DNA from 2 places in the Actinoplanes subglobosus genome. Region 1 is predicted to be linked to the other one. Evidence: riboswitches for the same ligand, from Rfam matches in the RefSeq annotation. Region 1 holds a riboswitch; the other holds the start of a gene.
The links. A riboswitch is a leader RNA that binds a small molecule or an ion and turns the genes downstream of it on or off. The one in region 1 is predicted to bind glycine.
Positions count from the first base shown of each region.

Region 1 (8,998 bases):
CCGGCAGACGGTCTCGGCGGCCTGCCCGGTGGTCAGGGTGTGCCGGAAGGCGAGGAACGCCTCCCGGTCGCCGGGGTGCATCATGGCGGCCATCGCGTTGCCCAGGTCGCCGCCGGACGGGGCGGGTCCGCCGAAGATGCCGGTGTTGTTGGGGCTGGCGTAGACCATCCGGACGGTGTCGTCGGAGGAGATCCGGACGGTCCACAGGAAGTCGCTGAGGTTGGCGACGATCTGGTCGAAGCCCCGCTGGGCCCGGCTGAGTTCGAGTTCCAGGTCGAGGGCACGACGCCGGTGGACGTACTGGCCGATGTGCGCGGCGACGGTGTCGAGGGCGGCCATCACCTCGGGGTCGGCCTCGGTGAGGCGCCGGTCGTAGACGGCGAGGACCCCGACGACCTCGACACCGTTGCGGACCGGTACGGCCACCACGCTCTGCAGCCCCGCGGCCTTGGCCGCGACGACCCGTGGCCCGTCGGACGCCGACAGGTCGGTGGACCAGCACACGGCCGCGGTCTCCCACACCTGCCCGATCACGCCGCGGCCACGGGTGACCTCCCGGACGGCGCGCATCGGCTCGGTCATGGCGACGTCACGGGACCAGGCGGCCAGCCGGACCAGGCGTTTGGCCCGGCCGTTGTCCAGGTGCCAGTATTCGACGTACGGCCAGCGCAGCCCCTCCCCCACGGCGGCCAGCACCGAGTCGGTGGCCTGTTCGACGTTCTGTGCCGCGGCGAGAGCCCCCGCGACGGCGTATTCGAGGCGCCGCAGCCGTTCGCTGTGCTGGCGGGCGGTGATGTCGCGGATGAACGCACCCATGGCGGTCGACGACAGCTCGATCGGGAACTGCCGGCCGCCCCGGTGCACGGCACGGAACTCGGCCCGCTGCCCGCCTCCGGTGTCCCGACCCACCTCGTCGAACCAGCGGCGGAAGCCAGCACGCTGGTCGGGCACGATGACGAGTTCGTCGATCGGGCGGCCGAGCGCGTCGAGTTCGCTCCAGCCGAACATCCGCTCGGCGGACTGGTTCCAGGTGGTGACCTGGCCGTCGGCGTCGGCGGCGACGAAGGCGTCCAGGGTGCTGTCGAGGATCTGCCGGACGCGTTCGGCGCTGCGGGCCGCGTCGGCGACTGCCGTCCGTGCGGCGATCTCCCCGGCGGCCGCGACGGCCAGGCCTTCCAGCACGGTGACGTCGGTGTCGGTCCACTCGTGCGGCTGGTCGTCGACGACGCACAGGACTCCGGCGGTCAGGCCGTCGGGTGAGCGCAGCGGTACGCCGAGGTAGGTGCCCGGCACCACCAGGGGTGCTCCGGTCTCGGCCACCTGGAGGCAGTGTTCGGTCTGGAGGTCCGCCTCGTCGCCGGCGATCACGGAGAACTCCCGTGCGGCGGTGAGCAGCATCGCCAGTGACGCCCGCCCACCGGTGAGGCGGGTGGCCAGCGAGATGATCTGCTCGAGAACCGGAGAGGCCGGGGCGTCGAGCCGGGCGTCGTCGGCCATTGCGATGCTGTTCATCACAGGGCCAATCGTCAGCGGCGGAGGCCAATTGAGCGCTGTGCGGTAGGGTTTGCCGAACGCTTCTCCACCTACAGACGAATATTGCCGCGACGCCGCCGCGGGAGAGTCCTCGCAGCTCAGTGAGGGCGCCGAAGGAGCAACTTCTCCCTCAGAATCTCTCAGGCCCCAGTACCGCGACGGTCAGGCGACTCTGGAAAGTCAGCTCTTTTCACGGGGCTGCGCCCACGGTGCAAGCCGCCTTCCGGCGGTGAACCTCTCAGGCAGAGATGACAGAGCGAGGGAGGCCCGACCCCGACAAGGAGCCTCCGTTGCGTCATACCGCACTGCACGCCGTCCACCAGCGTCTCGGCGCCGCCATGACCGGTTTCGCCGGCTGGTCCATGCCGCTGCGTTACGGCAGCGACATCGGCGAGCACCACACCGTCCGCAAGGGTGCCGGACTGTTCGATCTCGGTCACATGGGTCAGATCGAGGTGACCGGCCGGGAGGCGGCGGCGTTCCTCGACCACGCCCTGGTCGGCCGGCTGTCGAAGGTCGCGGTGGGCCGGGCGAAGTACACGATGCTGTGCCACACCACCGGCGGGGTCCTCGACGACCTGGTCGTCTACCGGCTCGGCGAGGACCGGTTCCTGGTCGTGGCGAACGCGTCCAACGCGGCGGTGGTGCGGGCGATGCTCGGCGAGCACTCCGGCGGCTACACGGTGACGATCACTGATGTGAACCGGTCACTGATCGCCGTGCAGGGCCCGGAGGCCGTCGGGGTGGTCGGTGCGCATCCGGATCTGCGCTACTACGGCATCAAGGCGGAGCGTCTGGCCGGGCGGGACGTGCTGCTGGCCCGGACCGGTTACACCGGTGAGGACGGTTTCGAGATCTACTGCGCGAACGAGGACGCCGAGGCCGTCTGGGAGTGGGCCGCCGGCAACGGTGCCGTCCCGTGCGGTCTGGCCTGCCGGGACACCCTGCGTCTGGAGGCCGGGATGCCGCTGTACGGCCACGAGCTGACGCTGCACACCACCCCGTTCCACGCCGGTCTGGGCCGTGTCGTGGCCCTCGACAAGCCGGACTTCGTCGGCGCCGCCGCGCTGCGCACCGCCGAGCCCGGGCACCTGCTGGCGGGCCTGGTCACGTCGGGCCGCCGTTCGCCGCGGGCCGGTCACGCGATCCTCGATCCGGCCACCGGCGACCGGATCGGTGAGGTGACCAGTGGCGCGCCGTCGCCGACGCTCGGTCACCCGATCGCCATGGCCTACCTTCCGGCCGACCGTGTCACGCCCGGGACCAGGGTGCTCGTCGACATCCGTGGCACCCGTGAGGAAGCCGAGGTCGTCGCGCTGCCCTTCTACCGCAGGCAGGGCTGAGCCGTGACGGTCTCCGTCTTCGACCTGTTCTCGATCGGGATCGGCCCGTCCAGCTCGCACACGGTGGGTCCGATGCGTGCCGCGCGGCTGTTCACCGCCCACCTGGCCACGCTCGGTGAGGTGGCGACGGTACGGGCCGAGTTGTTCGGTTCGCTCGGCGCGACCGGTCACGGCCACGGCACTCCGCGCGCGGTGCTGCTGGGCTTGCAGGGTGAGGATCCGGAGACGGTCGACACCTCGCTGGAGCCGTCCGCCGGCGCGACCGGTTTCGAGGTCGACCTGGTGCTGCACCGGCGTCGCGCGCTGCCGGGGCATCCCAACGGCATGCGCTTCGCCGCGCTGCGCGCGGACGGCACCGAGTTGCTGGCCAAGACCTATTTCTCGGTCGGCGGCGGGTTCGTGATCGATGAGACGACCTCGGGGGTACGCCCGGAGCACGCGCCCGTCACGTACCCCTTCTCCTCCGGCGCCGACCTGTTGTCGCTGACCCGGGCGACCGGCCTGTCGGTGTCGCGTCTGATGCTGGCCAACGAGACCGGCCGGCGGACCGAGGCAGAGGTGCACGCCGGTCTGTTGAACATCTGGCGGGTGATGAACGACTGCATCGACGCGGGTCTGGATGCCGAGGGTGTGCTCCCGGGCGGGTTGAAGGTGCGCCGCCGGGCCGGGGCGACGGCCCGTCAGCTGCGTGCCGCGGGTGATCCGGCCGCGCACGCCATGGAGTGGCTGACCGTCTACGCGATGGCGGTCAACGAGCAGAACGCGTCGGGCGGGCGGATCGTCACCGCCCCCACCAACGGCGCGGCCGGCATCATTCCCGCGGTGCTGCGCTACTACCTGGACTTCGTGCCCGGCGCCTCGCCGGACGGGGTGGTCCGGTTCCTGTTGACGGCGGCCGCGATCGGCCTGTTGTTCAAGGAGAACGCGAGCATCTCCGGTGCCGAGGTCGGCTGTCAGGGCGAGGTCGGTTCGGCGTGCGCGATGGCTGCGGCCGGGCTGGCCGAGGTCCTCGGCGGCACCCCCGAGCAGGTGGAGAACGCCGCCGAGATCGGCATGGAACACAACCTCGGCCTCACCTGTGACCCGGTCGGCGGCCTGGTCCAGATCCCCTGCATCGAACGCAACGGCATGGCCGCCGTCAAAGCCGTCACCGCCGCGAAGATGGCCCTGCGCGGCGACGGCCGCCACCACGTCTCCCTCGACAAGGTCATCAAGACCATGAAGGAGACCGGCGCCGACATGAAGATCAAGTACAAGGAGACGTCGCGCGGCGGGCTGGCCGTCAACGTCATCGAGTGTTGACCGGGGTCAGCGCCGCTTCTCTCCCCGCGCCTCGGTGACCGCCTCGCAGAGGTCGGTCAGCGGGTCGCGGGCCTGAGCGCTGCACGCGACGGCCTGCAGCATGCCCCGGAAGGACTCGGCGTCGGCGGCCGGCAGCGCGCCGAGCACGTGCGCCTCGACGTGGCGCAGTGCCTCCCGCCGGGACTGCCAGGTCTCGCGGCCCTTGGTGGTCGCGACCACGAGCCGGCTGCGGCGGTCGGCCGGGTCGGGACGCCGGGCGACCAGCTCCGCCTTCTCCAGGTCGTCGATCAGGTAGGTCAGGATGGTCCGGTCGATGCCCAGGTCGGCGCCGATCGCGCCCTGGTTGCGGGCCGGCTCGCCGATGGCGGCGGCGAGCACCTGATAGCCGCGTGGCCCGCCGGGCAGATCGCCGAGGGCGTGGTCGGCGGCCTTGGCGTAGGCACGGAACACCACTCCCAGCATCCAGCCGAGATCACCTTCGAGGGGCGTCGTCACACGACCACCCTAGCTCAACTTCACAGAAGTTCTGCAAACCAAATGTTCTGTTTGACAGAACATCTTTTCCGCGTCACAGTTGCGGCATGTCCGACTACGGCCACCCACTCGAGTTCGGGTCCTTCATCACCCCGGCCGCCGCCGACCCCACCGGCGTCGTCGCGCTAGCCGCGCTCACCGAGCAGACCGGCCTGGACCTGGTCACCTTCCAGGACCATCCTTACCAGCCCGGCTTCCTCGACACCTGGACTCTGCTCAGTTACGCCGCCGCCCGTACGACGAAGGTCCGCCTTGCGGCGAATGTCACCAACCTCCCGCTGCGCCCGCCCGCCGTCCTGGCCCGCAGCGTCGCGGCCCTTGATCTGCTCAGCGGCGGCCGCATCGAGCTGGGCCTCGGCTCGGGCGCGTTCTGGGAAGCGATCGAGGCGATGGGCTCGCCGCGGCTCACCCCGGGCCAGGCCGTGCAGGCCCTGGAGGAGGGCATCGACGTCATCCGCCAGCTCTGGGACACCGGGGCCCGCGGCGTGGTCCGCGTCGACGGCGAGTTCCACCGGGTCGTCGGCGCCAAACGCGGGCCCGCGCCGGCTCACGACGTCGGCATCTGGCTCGGCGCCTACAAGCCGCGCATGCTGGCCCTGACCGGCCGCCGCGCCGACGGATGGCTGCCGTCGCTCGCCTACCTCAAGGACGGCGACCTCGCCGCCGGTAACAAGATCATCGACGATGCGGCGCTCGCCGCCGGCCGCAGGCCCGCCGACATCCGGCGCCTGCTCAACATCGGCGGCCGCTTCGACATCCCGGCCGCGCGGTGGGCCGAGCAGCTCACCGAACTCGCCGTGACCGACGGCGTCAGCACGTTCATCCTGGCCACCGACGACCCCGACGAGCTGCGCCGGTTCGCCGCCGAGGTGGTCCCCGCGGTCCGCGAGGCGGTCGCCGCGGAGCGTTCCGGCTCGCGTCCGGCCCCCGCCCCGCCCGAGCCGGTCACCGTCGCCGGCCGGTCACCGTTCACGATCAAACCCACCACCGACGATGGGGTACGACGCAGCGGCACCGTGGTCTGGGACGAGCAGACCCGCCCGACCGGCCCGGCACCGGACCCGGATCGCACCTACACGGCCCACGACCTGGCCACCGGACGACACCTGATCCAGGTCCACGACGGCCTGCGCGGCGAGCTGGCCCAGATCCACGACCTGATCGACCAGGTCGAGGCCGGCACCATCGACGTCGGCACGGCCCGCTCGCACATCAACACGATGACCATGCGGCAGAACAACTGGACGCTGGGCACCTACTGCGAGTCGTACTGCCGCGTCGTCACCACCCACCACACCATCGAGGACCGTTCGCTCTTCCCGCACCTGCGCGACGCCGACCCCCGCCTGGCACCCGTTGTCGACCGCCTCGAACAGGAGCACCACGTGATCCACGAGGTCCTGGAGGGAGTCGACAAGGCCCTGGTCGCCCTGGTCTCCGCGCCCGGCGGCATCGCCGCCCTGCGTGAGGCGGTCAACCTGCTCAGCGACACTCTGCTGTCGCATCTGGCCTACGAGGAACGCGAACTGATCGAGCCCCTGTCCCGCCTGGGCATGCGGTAGCCGCCCCCGCCATCAGGCGGGGGCGGTCCCGCCGGTCGACGGGTGGCCCCCGGCCGGGCGCCCACGCTGAAATGACTGAGCCGGGACGAGCCCGGCCGTGCCGCACGGGGTGATCACGCGTCCGCAGATCCGGACGACGACGTCACTGGTCGTGTTGTCACCACACGAGGTGGCCGCCGGTAGCCTTGGACCGGCGGAACCCTCCGGAGACCAGTGGCGCACCCCGCTGCGCGCGCGTCGGACTGACCGCTGCTCGGGGCGCTCGCGGCAGTCGCCGGCCGGCGGGGTGGGGGGAACATCCCCTGACCGGCCGCCGCGATCACGGCCAGGCTCGTCCCAGGCCCACCATCGCTCCGGCACCACGCCGTGAGCCGGTCGCCGCTGGAGTCAGGCGACCGCCGGGCCGGCCAGCTGGGTGAGGACCCGGGTGGCCTGGGCTATCACCGGGGAGTCCTCGCCGGCCCGGACCGCGAGGGCCAGGTCTATCCGGGCTGTCGGGTCGGTCAGCGGACGATAGGTGGCTCCCGGGACGCCGAGCTGCGCGACCGGCTCCGGGACGATGGCCAGGCCCAGGTCGGCGGCGACGAAGGTGACCAGGGTGGACGTCTCGACCACCTCGTGGCGGATGCGGGGTTCGAAGCCTGCGCGGTCGCACAGGCGGCGGACCGCGCCGTACATGGCGGAGTCGCGTTCGGCGTGGATGACGAAGTCCTCGTCGCGCAGGTCGGTGACGTCGAGGCGGGTGCGGGTGGTCAGCGGGTGGCCGTCGGGCAGGGCCACGATCAGGGCGTCGCTGCGCAACGTGCGGACGGTGATGCCGGGGTCGTCGACGGGCGGGCGGAGCAGGGCCACGTCGATGTCGCGGCGCTGGAGTGCGGCGACCTGCTGGGCGCCGAGCATCTCGCCGCGGAACGCGACCTCGACGCCGGGCAGTTCCTCCCGCAGCCGGCGGGCGACGGCGGGCAGCAGGCTGTAGGTGGCCGACCCGACGCAGCCGACCGACAGCCGGCCCTGGAGGCCCGCGGCGACCCGGCGGGCGACCTCGCCGGCGTCGTCGACGGCCGACAGGACGGCGCGGACCCGGTCGAGATAGGCGGCGCCGGCCTCGGTCAGCTCGACGCGGCGGGTGTTGCGGTTGAGCAGTTGTACGCCCAACTCGCTCTCCAGCTGACGGATCTGCTGGGACAGCGGCGGCTGCGCCATGTGCAGGCGGGCGGCCGCACGACCGAACTGACGCTCCTCGGCGACGGCCAGGAAGTAGCGCAGGTGACGCAGCTCCATCGTTTGATACTTGCAGAGTCTCAGTTCTGGCAGAACAGGTATTTCTGAATATCAGAGCTGGTTACTAGCGTGGGACTCATGGCTGACTCATTTGTGTACGCCGCCGTTCGTACCCCGTTCGGCCGTTACGCCGGGGCGCTCGCCGACGTCCGCCCGGACGATCTGGCCGCGACCGCCCTGACCGGGCTGCTCGCGAAGGCCCCCGGGCTGGATCCGGCCCGGATCGACGACGTGTACTGGGGTAACGCCAACGGCGCCGGCGAGGACAACCGCAACGTCGGCCGGATGGCGGTGCTGCTCGCGGGCCTGCCGACCTCGGTTCCGGCGGCCACCGTGAACCGGCTCTGCGGTTCCAGCCTGGACGCGGCGATCATCGGCTCCCGGGCGATCGCCTCCGGTGACGCCGACATCGTCGTGGCCGGTGGGGTCGAGTCGATGACCCGGGCCCCGTGGGTGCTGCCGAAACCGTCGCGCGCCTTCCCGGCCGGCAACATGGAGGCCGTCTCGACGACGCTGGGCTGGCGGCTGACGAACCCGAAGATGCCGGCCGAGTGGACCGCCTCACTGGGTGAGTGCAACGAGCAGCTCGGTGACAAGTACGGCATCTCCCGCGAGCGGCAGGACGCGTTCGCCGCCCGGTCGCACGTGCTGGCCGACCGGGCGTGGAACGACGGGTTCTACTCCGACCTGGTGATCCCGGCCGGCGATCTGGACCGGGACGAGGGGATCCGCCCGGACAGCAGCCCCGAGAAGCTGGCCCGGTTGAAACCGTCGTTCCGCAAGGACGGGACGATCACGGCCGGTAACGCCTCGCCGCTCAATGACGGTGCGGCGGCAGTCCTGCTGGGTTCGGAGCGGGTGGCCGTACAACTCGGGGATCCGTTGGCGCGCATCGCCGGACGTGCCGCACACGCTGTTGATCCGCAAGCCTTCGGGTTCGCGCCGGTGGAGGCGGCGGAGAAGGCGCTGCGTCAGGCCGGGATCGGCTGGTCGGACGTGGGCGCGGTGGAGCTGAACGAGGCGTTCGCGGTGCAGTCGCTGGCGTGCGTGGACGCGTGGGGTGTCGATCCGGAGATCGTGAACACCCGCGGCGGGGCGATCGCGATCGGTCATCCGCTGGGGGCGTCGGGGGCGCGGATCCTCGGCACGCTCGCCCACGTGCTGCGCGAACGCAACCAGCGCTGGGGTGTCGCGGCGATCTGTATCGGTGTCGGCCAGGCCCTGGCCGTGGTCCTGGAGAACACGGGGAACGCATGAGGACGCAGACGGTCGACGCGCTGACCGCGGTCAAGGAGGTCAGGGACGGCGACACCGTGCTGGTCGGCGGGTTCGGCATGGCCGGGATGCCGGTCGAGCTGATCGACGCGCTGATCGAGCACGGCGCCGGCGATCTGACGATCGTCAGCAACAACGCCGGCAACGGTGACACCGGGCTGGCGGCGC
Region 1 covers NZ_JBHSBL010000033.1:12,813-21,810, forward strand. Annotated here, with positions in the region: gene ACFO0C_RS45590 (PAS domain S-box protein) at 1-1,512, opposite strand, end outside; glycine riboswitch at 1,604-1,699, shown strand; glycine riboswitch at 1,704-1,790, shown strand; gene gcvT (glycine cleavage system aminomethyltransferase GcvT) at 1,824-2,876, shown strand; gene ACFO0C_RS45600 (L-serine ammonia-lyase) at 2,880-4,178, shown strand; gene ACFO0C_RS45605 (MarR family winged helix-turn-helix transcriptional regulator) at 4,185-4,673, opposite strand; gene ACFO0C_RS45610 (LLM class flavin-dependent oxidoreductase) at 4,760-6,274, shown strand; gene ACFO0C_RS45615 (LysR substrate-binding domain-containing protein) at 6,662-7,555, opposite strand; gene ACFO0C_RS45620 (thiolase family protein) at 7,634-8,812, shown strand; gene ACFO0C_RS45625 (3-oxoacid CoA-transferase subunit A) at 8,809-8,998, shown strand, end outside.

Region 2 (8,998 bases), on a different contig from region 1:
CCGGAACGGGAGTCCACGGCTGGCCCGACATGTCACCGGACGGTGTGACATCCCGGGCATGTCGGTAAACGACGGCGTATACATCGGGAATGCAGGGCACAGGAGAGCGCGATCCGATGACACCGCCTGCCATCACGGCCCCGGCATCGGCGGACACGTAGAGTGATGCCCCGCAGATCTCGCCAGCGCCGATCGTCTGGTATTTGTCACCCGTTCGGCCGAGGTTACGCACCGGTAGTCCGTTGTCGGCGAGGAACCCGGCCACAAGCTCGGCGGGGTCACCGGGATCACCCCGGTGCCATCGAAAGGCGCTTAACGCGTGGTGACGTGCGTGGCAGCCCACCGGAGCGCCCGGCGGACGGCCCATCGGAGGTAGCGGACAGTGGTCGACGACCGCTCCGGCGTGGAGCATGGGAGTCGAGGATCCGCGAGCCGACGCCGTCACCGGGTTGAACCAGTGTCGTTCGATGTGAGGTAACGTTCGTCACCGCAAATGTGAACCTTCACACAGCCCCCAACCGGAGTTAACCGATGTGCCAGCACCTGATCACCTGCCCCCCAGCCGACGCCACCGACCGTGAGGCCGCCCGCATCATCGCGACCTTCCAGGAGCAGGGCTGGAGCCTGCTCTGCAACGGCGTCATCGTCTTCGAGGACACCGGTGAGCTGCTGCCGGACGGCACCACGATCGAGCCGCACCGCGGACCGGCCGTGCACGCCCTGGCTGCCTGAGACACCCCACGACACGCGACGCAGCGTAGTCAATCGAGGACCACGGAAGCAGCGCAGGCCGCGATCACCGACGACCGCGACCTGCGCAACGGGAAAAACTGAGCCCTGAGCGGGTCAGTCCTCGAAAGCTTCCGGCGACGGACAGGAACACACCAGATTCCGGTCGCCGAAGGCCCCGTCGATACGCCGAACCGGCGGCCAGTACTTCGCCGTCCGGTCCACGCCCTCCGGGAAACCGGCCACGGAGCGTGAGTACGGGTGGGTCCACTCGTCAGCCGTCACCGCCGACGCCGTGTGCGGCGCGTTCGCCAGCGGGTTGTCGCCCGACGGCCACTCCCCCGCCTCGACCCGGTCGATCTCGCCCTTGATGGCGATCATCGCGGCGATGAAGCGGTCCAGCTCCGCGAGGTCCTCACTCTCGGTCGGCTCCACCATCAGGGTGCCGGCAACCGGGAACGACATCGTCGGCGCGTGGAAGCCGTAGTCGATCAGCCGCTTCGCCACGTCGTCCACACTGACGCCGGTGGCCTTGGTGATCGGCCGCAGGTCCAGGATGCACTCGTGCGCGACCAGACCGTTCTCCCCCGCGTAGAGCACCGGGTAGTACTCGCGCAGCCGCGCCGCCACATAGTTGGCCGCCAGCACCGCCGACGCCGTCGCCGCCGCCAGACCGTCCGGGCCCATCATCCGGATGTACGCCCACGAGATCGGCAGGATGCCCGCCGACCCGTGCGCCGCAGCCGACACCGCGTGGTGATCGCCCTGCTCCAGTGGGTCACCCGGCAGGAACTCGGCCAGATGCGCGCCCACCGCGACCGGGCCCACACCGGGACCGCCGCCGCCGTGCGGGATGCAGAACGTCTTGTGCAGGTTCAGATGCGACACGTCGGCGCCGAACTTCCCCGGCCGGGCGTAGCCGACCAGCGCGTTCAGGTTCGCGCCGTCCACATACACCTGGCCGCCGGCCTCGTGCACCTTCGCGCACAGGTCGGCGATCGACGTCTCGTAGACGCCGTGGGTCGACGGGTAGGTCACCATGATCGCCGACAGCTGGTCACGGTGCTTCTCGATCTTCGCGTCCAGGTCTGCGAGGTCCACGTTGCCGTCGGCGTCACACGCGACCACCACGACCCGCATGCCGGCCATCACCGCGCTCGCCGCGTTGGTGCCGTGCGCGCTGGACGGGATCAGGCAGACGTCACGGTGCTCGTCACCCCGCGACCGGTGGTAGCCGCGGATCGCCAGCAGACCGGCCAGCTCACCCTGCGAACCCGCGTTCGGCTGCACACTGACCGCGTCGTAACCGGTGATCTCGGCCAGCCACGCCTCCAGCTGCGCGACCAGGTGCTCGTAGCCCTCGACCTGGTTGCGCGGCGCGAACGGGTGGATGTTCGCGAACTCCGGCCAGGTGACGGCCTCCATCTCGGTGGTGGCGTTCAGCTTCATCGTGCACGAGCCCAGCGGGATCATGCCCCGGTCCAGCGCGTAGTCACGGTCGGAGAGCCTGCGCAGGTAGCGCAGCATGCTCGTCTCGGAGTGGTGGGTGTTGAACACCGGGTGCGAAAGGTAACCGGTGCCGCGCTCCAGCCCGGCCGGGATCGGCGTGCCGGCGGCCGCGTCGAGAGCATCGCTGCTCACACAGAGGTAGTTACCGGCGACGGCCAGAGCGAACGCGTCCCACACCCGCTGGAGCTCGGCGGCGGTGGTCGTCTCGTCGCAGGACACCGACACGTGGTCGGCGTCGACCAGGCGCAGGTCGATGCCGTACTTCGCGGCGTTCTGCACCACGGCCGACGCCTTGCCCGGCACGTGGGCCAGCACAGTGTCGAAGAAACCGTCGTGCACGACCGTCACACCCTCGACGATCCGCAGACCGGCGGCCAGGCGAGCGGTCAGGCGGTGGGTGCGCTCGGCGATGCCACGCAGACCGGCCGGTCCGTGATACACCGCGTACATGCTGGCCATCACGGCCAGCAGCACCTGCGCGGTACAGATGTTCGACGTCGCCTTCTCCCGGCGGATGTGCTGCTCACGGGTCTGCAGGGCGAGACGGTAGGCCTGGTTGCCGTCGGCGTCCTTGGAGACACCGACCAGACGCCCGGGCAGCGACCGCTCCAGGCCGGCGCGCACGGCCAGATATCCGGCGTGCGGGCCACCGAAGCCCAGCGGTACGCCGAACCGCTGCGTGGTCCCGGCGGCGATGTCGACGCCGATCTCGCCCGGGGACCGCAGCAGCGTGAGGGCCAGCAGGTCGGCCGCGACCGTGACCAGGGCGCCCTTGGCGTGGGCGGCCTCGACCAGGGCGGCGTGGTCCCGCACCGCACCCGAGGCGCCGGGGTACTGCAGGTGCAGGCCGAAGTAGTCCTCCGGCAGCTCGTCGTGGTCGACGTCGACGATCACCACGGAGATGCCGAGCGGTTCGGCCCGGGTGCGCAGCACCGACAACGTCTGCGGGAACGTGTCGGCGTCCACCGCGTACACACTGCTCCGGCTCCTGGACGCGCGCCGCGCGAGCGTCATGGCCTCGGCGACCGCGGTGGCCTCGTCGAGCATCGACGCGTTGGCGGTGGTCAGACCGGTCAGGTCGGTGACCATGGTCTGGAAGTTGAGCAGCGCCTCCAGACGGCCCTGGCTGATCTCCGGCTGGTACGGCGTGTACGCCGTATACCACGCCGGGTTCTCCAGCACGTTCCGCTTGATCACCGCGGGCGTGACGGTGTTGTAGTAGCCGAGCCCGATCATCGGGGTGGCCAGCACGTTGCGGGCGGCGATCGACCGGAGCTCGGCGATCGTCTGCTCCTCGGAGGCCCCGGCCGGCAGATCGAGGTCACCGTGGAAGCGGATCGACTCCGGGATCGCCGCGTCCATCAGTTGCTCGACCGAGCCGTACCCGATCGCCTTGAGCATCTGGGTCTGCTCGTCGGGGTCCGGGCCGATGTGCCGGGAAACGAACGGGGACGTCATGGGCGACTCCTGGCGTGAGAAGGTCGAGAAGCAACCTCCCCCTCTGTCATACCCCGATTGCGGGCATTTCAGAGTTGCCAACCCGCGCGGTCCTTTTGCCTGAAAGTTTCCGGGGAGGATTTGCCTCTTCGGCGCCGTGTGAACGGACTCTCCCGCGCTGCGACCAACCTACCAGCGGGCATGGGGAAGATCGGGAGTCCTAGGGTGTGCGATGTGACGTACTTCCCTGCCGCCGACCGCTACGCCGACATGATCTACCGGCGTGCTGGTCGCAGCGGCCTCAAGCTCCCCGCCATCAGCCTGGGCCTCTGGCACAACTTCGGTGACGGCCGTCCCGCCGACCGCCAGCGCGACATCGTCCGCCGTGCCTTCGACCTCGGGGTGACGCACTTCGACCTGGCCAACAACTACGGACCGCCGCCCGGCAGCGCCGAGACCAACTTCGGCCGCATCCTGGACGCCGACTTCCGCGCCCACCGCGACGAGATGATCATCTCGACGAAGGCCGGATACACCATGTGGGACGGGCCGTACGGCGACTGGGGCTCCCGCAAGTACCTGGTGTCGTCCCTCGACCAGTCGCTGGCCCGGCTCGGCCTCGACTACGTCGACGTGTTCTACCACCACCGGCCCGACCCGGAGACGCCGCTGGAGGAGACGATGACCGCGCTCGACGCGATCGTCCGCTCCGGCAAAGCCCTCTACGTCGGCATCAGCAACTACAAGAGCGCCCAGGCCGCCAAGGCCGCCGAGATCCTGCGCGAACTGGGCACGCCGCTGCTGATCCACCAGCCGTCCTACTCGATCCTCAACCGGTGGATCGAGCACGACCGGCTGCTCGACACGCTGGCCGACGTCGGGGCCGGCTGCATCGCGTTCAGCCCGCTCCAGCAGGGGCTGCTCACCGACCGCTACCTGACCGGCATCCCCGACGACTCGCGGATCCGGACCAGCGTGTTCCTCAACGAGAGCGCCCTGGACGACAAGACCCTGGGCCGGCTGCACGCGCTCAACGACATCGCCAAGCGGCGCGGGCAGACACTCGCCCAGCTGGCGCTGGTATGGGCGCTGCGCGACGAGCGGATGACCAGCCTGATCATCGGCGCGTCCAGCGTGCAGCAGCTGGAGAACAACGTGGCCGCGCTCGGCAACCCGGCGCTCGACCAGAGTGAGCTGGACGAAATCGACGCGACGGTCCTTGAACTCTGACCGTATCCTCCGGGCTCATGATCGAGCTCGTCGAACGGCACACGGCCCTCGCGGTCGTGGTCGGGTCCCGCGCGTACGGCCTGGACGGCCCGGACTCCGACCACGACCGCCGGGGTGTGTTCGTGGCGCCGACCCGCGACTTCTGGACCCTCGACAAGCCGCCCACCCACCTGGACGGGCCCGCCGAGGAGCAGTTCTCGTGGGAGATCGAGCGGTTCTGCACGCTCGCGCTCCAGGCCAACCCGACCGTCCTGGAAGTGCTGTGGTCGCCGCTGGTCACCTTCCACAACGCCGACGGCGACGCCCTCACCGGCGTCCGGGGCGCGTTCCTCTCGACCCGGCTGGCCGAGACCTACGGCAGCTACGCGCGCGACCAGCTGGCCAAGGTCGCCAACCGGTACGAACGGACCGGGGAGATCAACTTCAAGCAGGCCATGCACATGGTCCGGCTGCTGATGGCCGGGATACACGTGCTGCGTACCGGCGAAGTGCTCGTCGACGTGTCGGACCGCCGCGCGGAACTGCTGGCGATCAAGCACGGGGAGCGGCCCTGGCACGAGGTGTCCGCGTGGGCCGGGCGACTCCAGGAGGAACTCGCCGACGCGGCCGCCTCGACGTCGCTCCCCCCGGCCCCGGACCGTGCCGCCGTGGACCGGGTGCTGGTAGCCGTACGGGAAAGGAATCTCTGAATGACCACCGTCGTGCCGCAGTGGGCCGCCGACGCCGCCGCCGGACTGCCGTATCCCCTGCTCTTCGCCACCGTGAGCGGCGCACACCTGTACGGGTTCGCCTCCGTCGACTCGGACCTGGACCTGCGCGCCTCGCACGTGCTGCCGCCGGCCGAGGTCGTCGGGCTGCGCACCGGCCCCGACACGATCGAGCACTCCGGCATCCGCGACGGCGTCGAACTGGACATCGTCAGCCACGACCTGCTGAAGTTCGCAAAACTCCTGAACAGCCGCAACGGATACGTTCTGGAACAGCTGCTGTCACCGCTCGTGGTCGTCACCTCCGACGTCCACGCCTCGTTACGGGAGCTGGCACCCGGGCTGATCACCAGCAACCACGCGCACCACTACCTCGGGTTCGCGGCCACGCAGGAACGGCTCTACCACAAGATCGGGCAGCTCAAGCCCGCTCTCTACACCCTTCGCGTGCTCCTCACCGGCATCCACCTGATGCGCACCGGAGAACTGCAATGCGACCTCGGCATCCTCGGTGAACGGTTCGCCTACGTGCCGGAACTCATCGCCATCAAGCGCGAGGCCGAACACGGCCCGTTACCGGCGCGGGCGGCGGCACATCTCGCGGCCGACATACCCGCGCTGCGCGCCGAGCTCGAAGAGGCGAGGGACAACAGCAAGCTTCCGGGGTACGCCGACCCGGCGGCCGTGGACGCACTGAACGACCTCGTCGTGCGCACCCGCCTGGGTCACGCCTCGGTGACCACCGGCAGCAGCCCGTCCGGCGTCGCGTAGAACAGGAAGTCGCGCAGACCCTCCACCCGGTTCAGCTCGCCCGGGCGGCCGGCACGCTCGACGAGGAACGGCTGCGCGGCGATCCGGTCGCGCAGCCCGTCGAACGGCCAGTCCGCCCCGAAGTGCCGCCGCAACCGCGCCATCGTCGCGACGTCCGCCACCCCGTCGACCCAGATGTCAGCATGTGCCGGCAGGTTCCACCAGCACCGCTCCGAGCTGCGGAAGCAGCCCGGAAGGTGCCGCGCCGGCTCGCGCCGCCGAGCCTGCCACCAGGTTCCGTCGATCGTCACCTCGCCGGTGTTGAGCAGGCGCGTTCTCGAACCAGCCGACATCGACCGGCGGCACCGTGCCCCGCAGCCGCACCGGCAACCGGACACCGTGCGCCTCGACGTAGTGGGCCAGCCCCTCCGGCCACGTGTAGTCCACGCCGTCGGTCAGCACCGCCTGACCGTTGGCTGTACCACACAGATCGCACCGCCACGGGGTCATCCGCACCACGAACACGGTGCCCGACCGCAGATAGGCGACCGTCTCCGGGTCCGGCCCCTCGCCGGTGACGAAAGCGCACACGTCGGGCCAGCTCTCGGCCAGCGGCTCGGCCCACTCCCCGATGGCCCGCAACATCCGTGTCACGGTGGTGAATCTACGGGTGCGCTGCAAGGATCGGGGACATGGAGTACCGGTACGTCGGGGGCAGCGGACTTCGGGTCAGCGAGCTGTGCCTCGGGACGATGACATTCGGCAACGAGGCGGACCAGACCGCCTCCCACGCGATCCTCGACCACTACGTCTCGGCGGGCGGTGACTTCATCGACACCGCCGACGTGTACGCGGGCGGCGCCTCCGAGGAGATCATCGGACGCTGGCTGGCACGGCAGCGGCGGGACTCGCTGGTGATCGCGACCAAGGCGTTCTGGGCGACCGGGGACGCCGGCAACGACCACGGCGGCGGGCGCAAACATCTGATCTCCGCGGTGCACGCCAGCCTGCGACGGCTCGGAACCGACTACATCGACCTGTACCAGCTGCACTGCTTCGACGAGACGACACCCGTCGAGGAGACCCTGTCGACGCTGGACACGCTCGTGCGTACCGGGAAGGTCCGGCATCTCGGGGTGTCCAACTATGCCGCGTGGCAGCTGCAGAAGTCGGTCGACGTCGCCCGGTTCCGCGGCTGGGAACCGTTCGTGGCCGCCCAGCCCCTCTACAACATGATCGACCGGGAGATCGAGACCGAGCTGGTCCCGGTCTGCCGCAACGAGGGCGTCGGCATCATCCCGTGGTCGCCGATGCGCGGCGGCTGGCTGACCGGCAAATACCGGCGCGGCATGACGTCGGCGCCGGCCGGCAGCCGGTGGGACGGCGACAAGCAGCCGTGGCTCGGCAACTGGCAGGACAGCGTCGACGAGCGCGTCTGGGCCGTCACCGACGCCCTCATCGACGTGGCCTCCACGCTCGGCCGCAGCCCCGCCCAGGTGGCGTTGCGCTGGCTGTCCCAGCGGCCCGGGGTGACCGCCCCGATCGTCGGCGCCCGCACCGTCGACCAGCTCGCCGACAACCTGGGCGCGACCGGCTGGAGCCTCGACGAGAAGCACATGGAACAACTGACCGCCGCCGGCGCACAGCCACTCCCCTACCCGCACGCTTATCTGGCCAGGTCACCGCGGCGTCGCTGATTTCTGTCGTACGCCGGGTTTAGGCTGCCGCTCGTGAAGACCATCACCACCGCCGACTGGGATGCCGGGGCCGGCAAGTTGCGCCGGCACGAGCAGGTCCAGTTCTCCGGGCTGGACCTGTGCGAGACCGACCTGGAGGGCGTCGAGTTCTCCGAGTGCGTGTTCCGCGACGCCCGGTTCAACTGCGCGCAGGCCGTCGACATGGCCTTCCTGAACTGTCGCTTCGTCAACTGCAACTTCTTCGACGCCACGTTCACCAACTGCAAGGCGGTCGGGAGCAGCTTCGAGGGGTGCGTCTTCGACCTGACCACCGTCGACGGCGGTGACTGGTCGTTCATCGTCATGCCCCGCGCCGACCTGGGCAGCGCCACCTTCACCGGGGTGCGGATGCGCGAGGCCGACCTGACCGCCGTCCGCTGCCGCAACGGCACGATGCGCAACCTCGACCTGTCCGCCGCCCAGCTGACCGGCGCCGACTTCACCGGCTGCGACCTGCGCGGCACCGACCTGCACGCTTTCGACCCACGCAACCTGGAGCTACGCGACGCGGTGATCACCGCCGACCAGGCGGTGGTGCTGGCGATGGCGCTCGGCTTGCAGATCCGGGACGCCTGATGTCCCCCACATCCCCGGCCTCCCCGCCACCACCGTCCGGCGACGCCCGCGATCCGCAGCCGTTCACCGTCTCACCACCGGACGGCCACGCCGACACTCCGCCGTCCTCCAGCACCGCGCCACCCTCCAGCACTCCGGCGCCCTTCACCACCGGGCCATCCACCAGCGCTCCGGCGTCCTCCAGCACCGGGCCATCCACCAGCGCTCCGGCGTCCTCCAGCACCGGGCCATCCACCAGCGCTCCGGCGTCCTTCATCACTCCGGCGCCCTTCAGCACTCCGGCGCCCGGCGGATCCCGTACCACTCCGCCGCGGCCTTTCGACA
Region 2 covers NZ_JBHSBL010000019.1:258,973-267,970, forward strand. Annotated here, with positions in the region: gene ACFO0C_RS26670 (chorismate-binding protein) at 1-412, opposite strand, end outside; gene ACFO0C_RS26675 (DUF5999 family protein) at 532-732, shown strand; gene gcvP (aminomethyl-transferring glycine dehydrogenase) at 847-3,696, opposite strand; glycine riboswitch at 3,774-3,861, opposite strand; gene mgrA (L-glyceraldehyde 3-phosphate reductase) at 3,877-4,905, shown strand; gene ACFO0C_RS26690 (nucleotidyltransferase domain-containing protein) at 4,923-5,594, shown strand; gene ACFO0C_RS26695 (nucleotidyltransferase domain-containing protein) at 5,595-6,383, shown strand; gene ACFO0C_RS26700 (hypothetical protein) at 6,338-6,544, opposite strand; gene ACFO0C_RS26705 (hypothetical protein) at 6,561-7,016, opposite strand; gene ACFO0C_RS26710 (aldo/keto reductase) at 7,055-8,059, shown strand; gene ACFO0C_RS26715 (pentapeptide repeat-containing protein) at 8,093-8,674, shown strand; gene ACFO0C_RS26720 (hypothetical protein) at 8,674-8,998, shown strand, end outside.
Region 2: it holds a riboswitch for glycine, as region 1 does, so the genes downstream of both, gcvP (aminomethyl-transferring glycine dehydrogenase) here and gcvT (glycine cleavage system aminomethyltransferase GcvT) in region 1, are expected to answer to the same signal.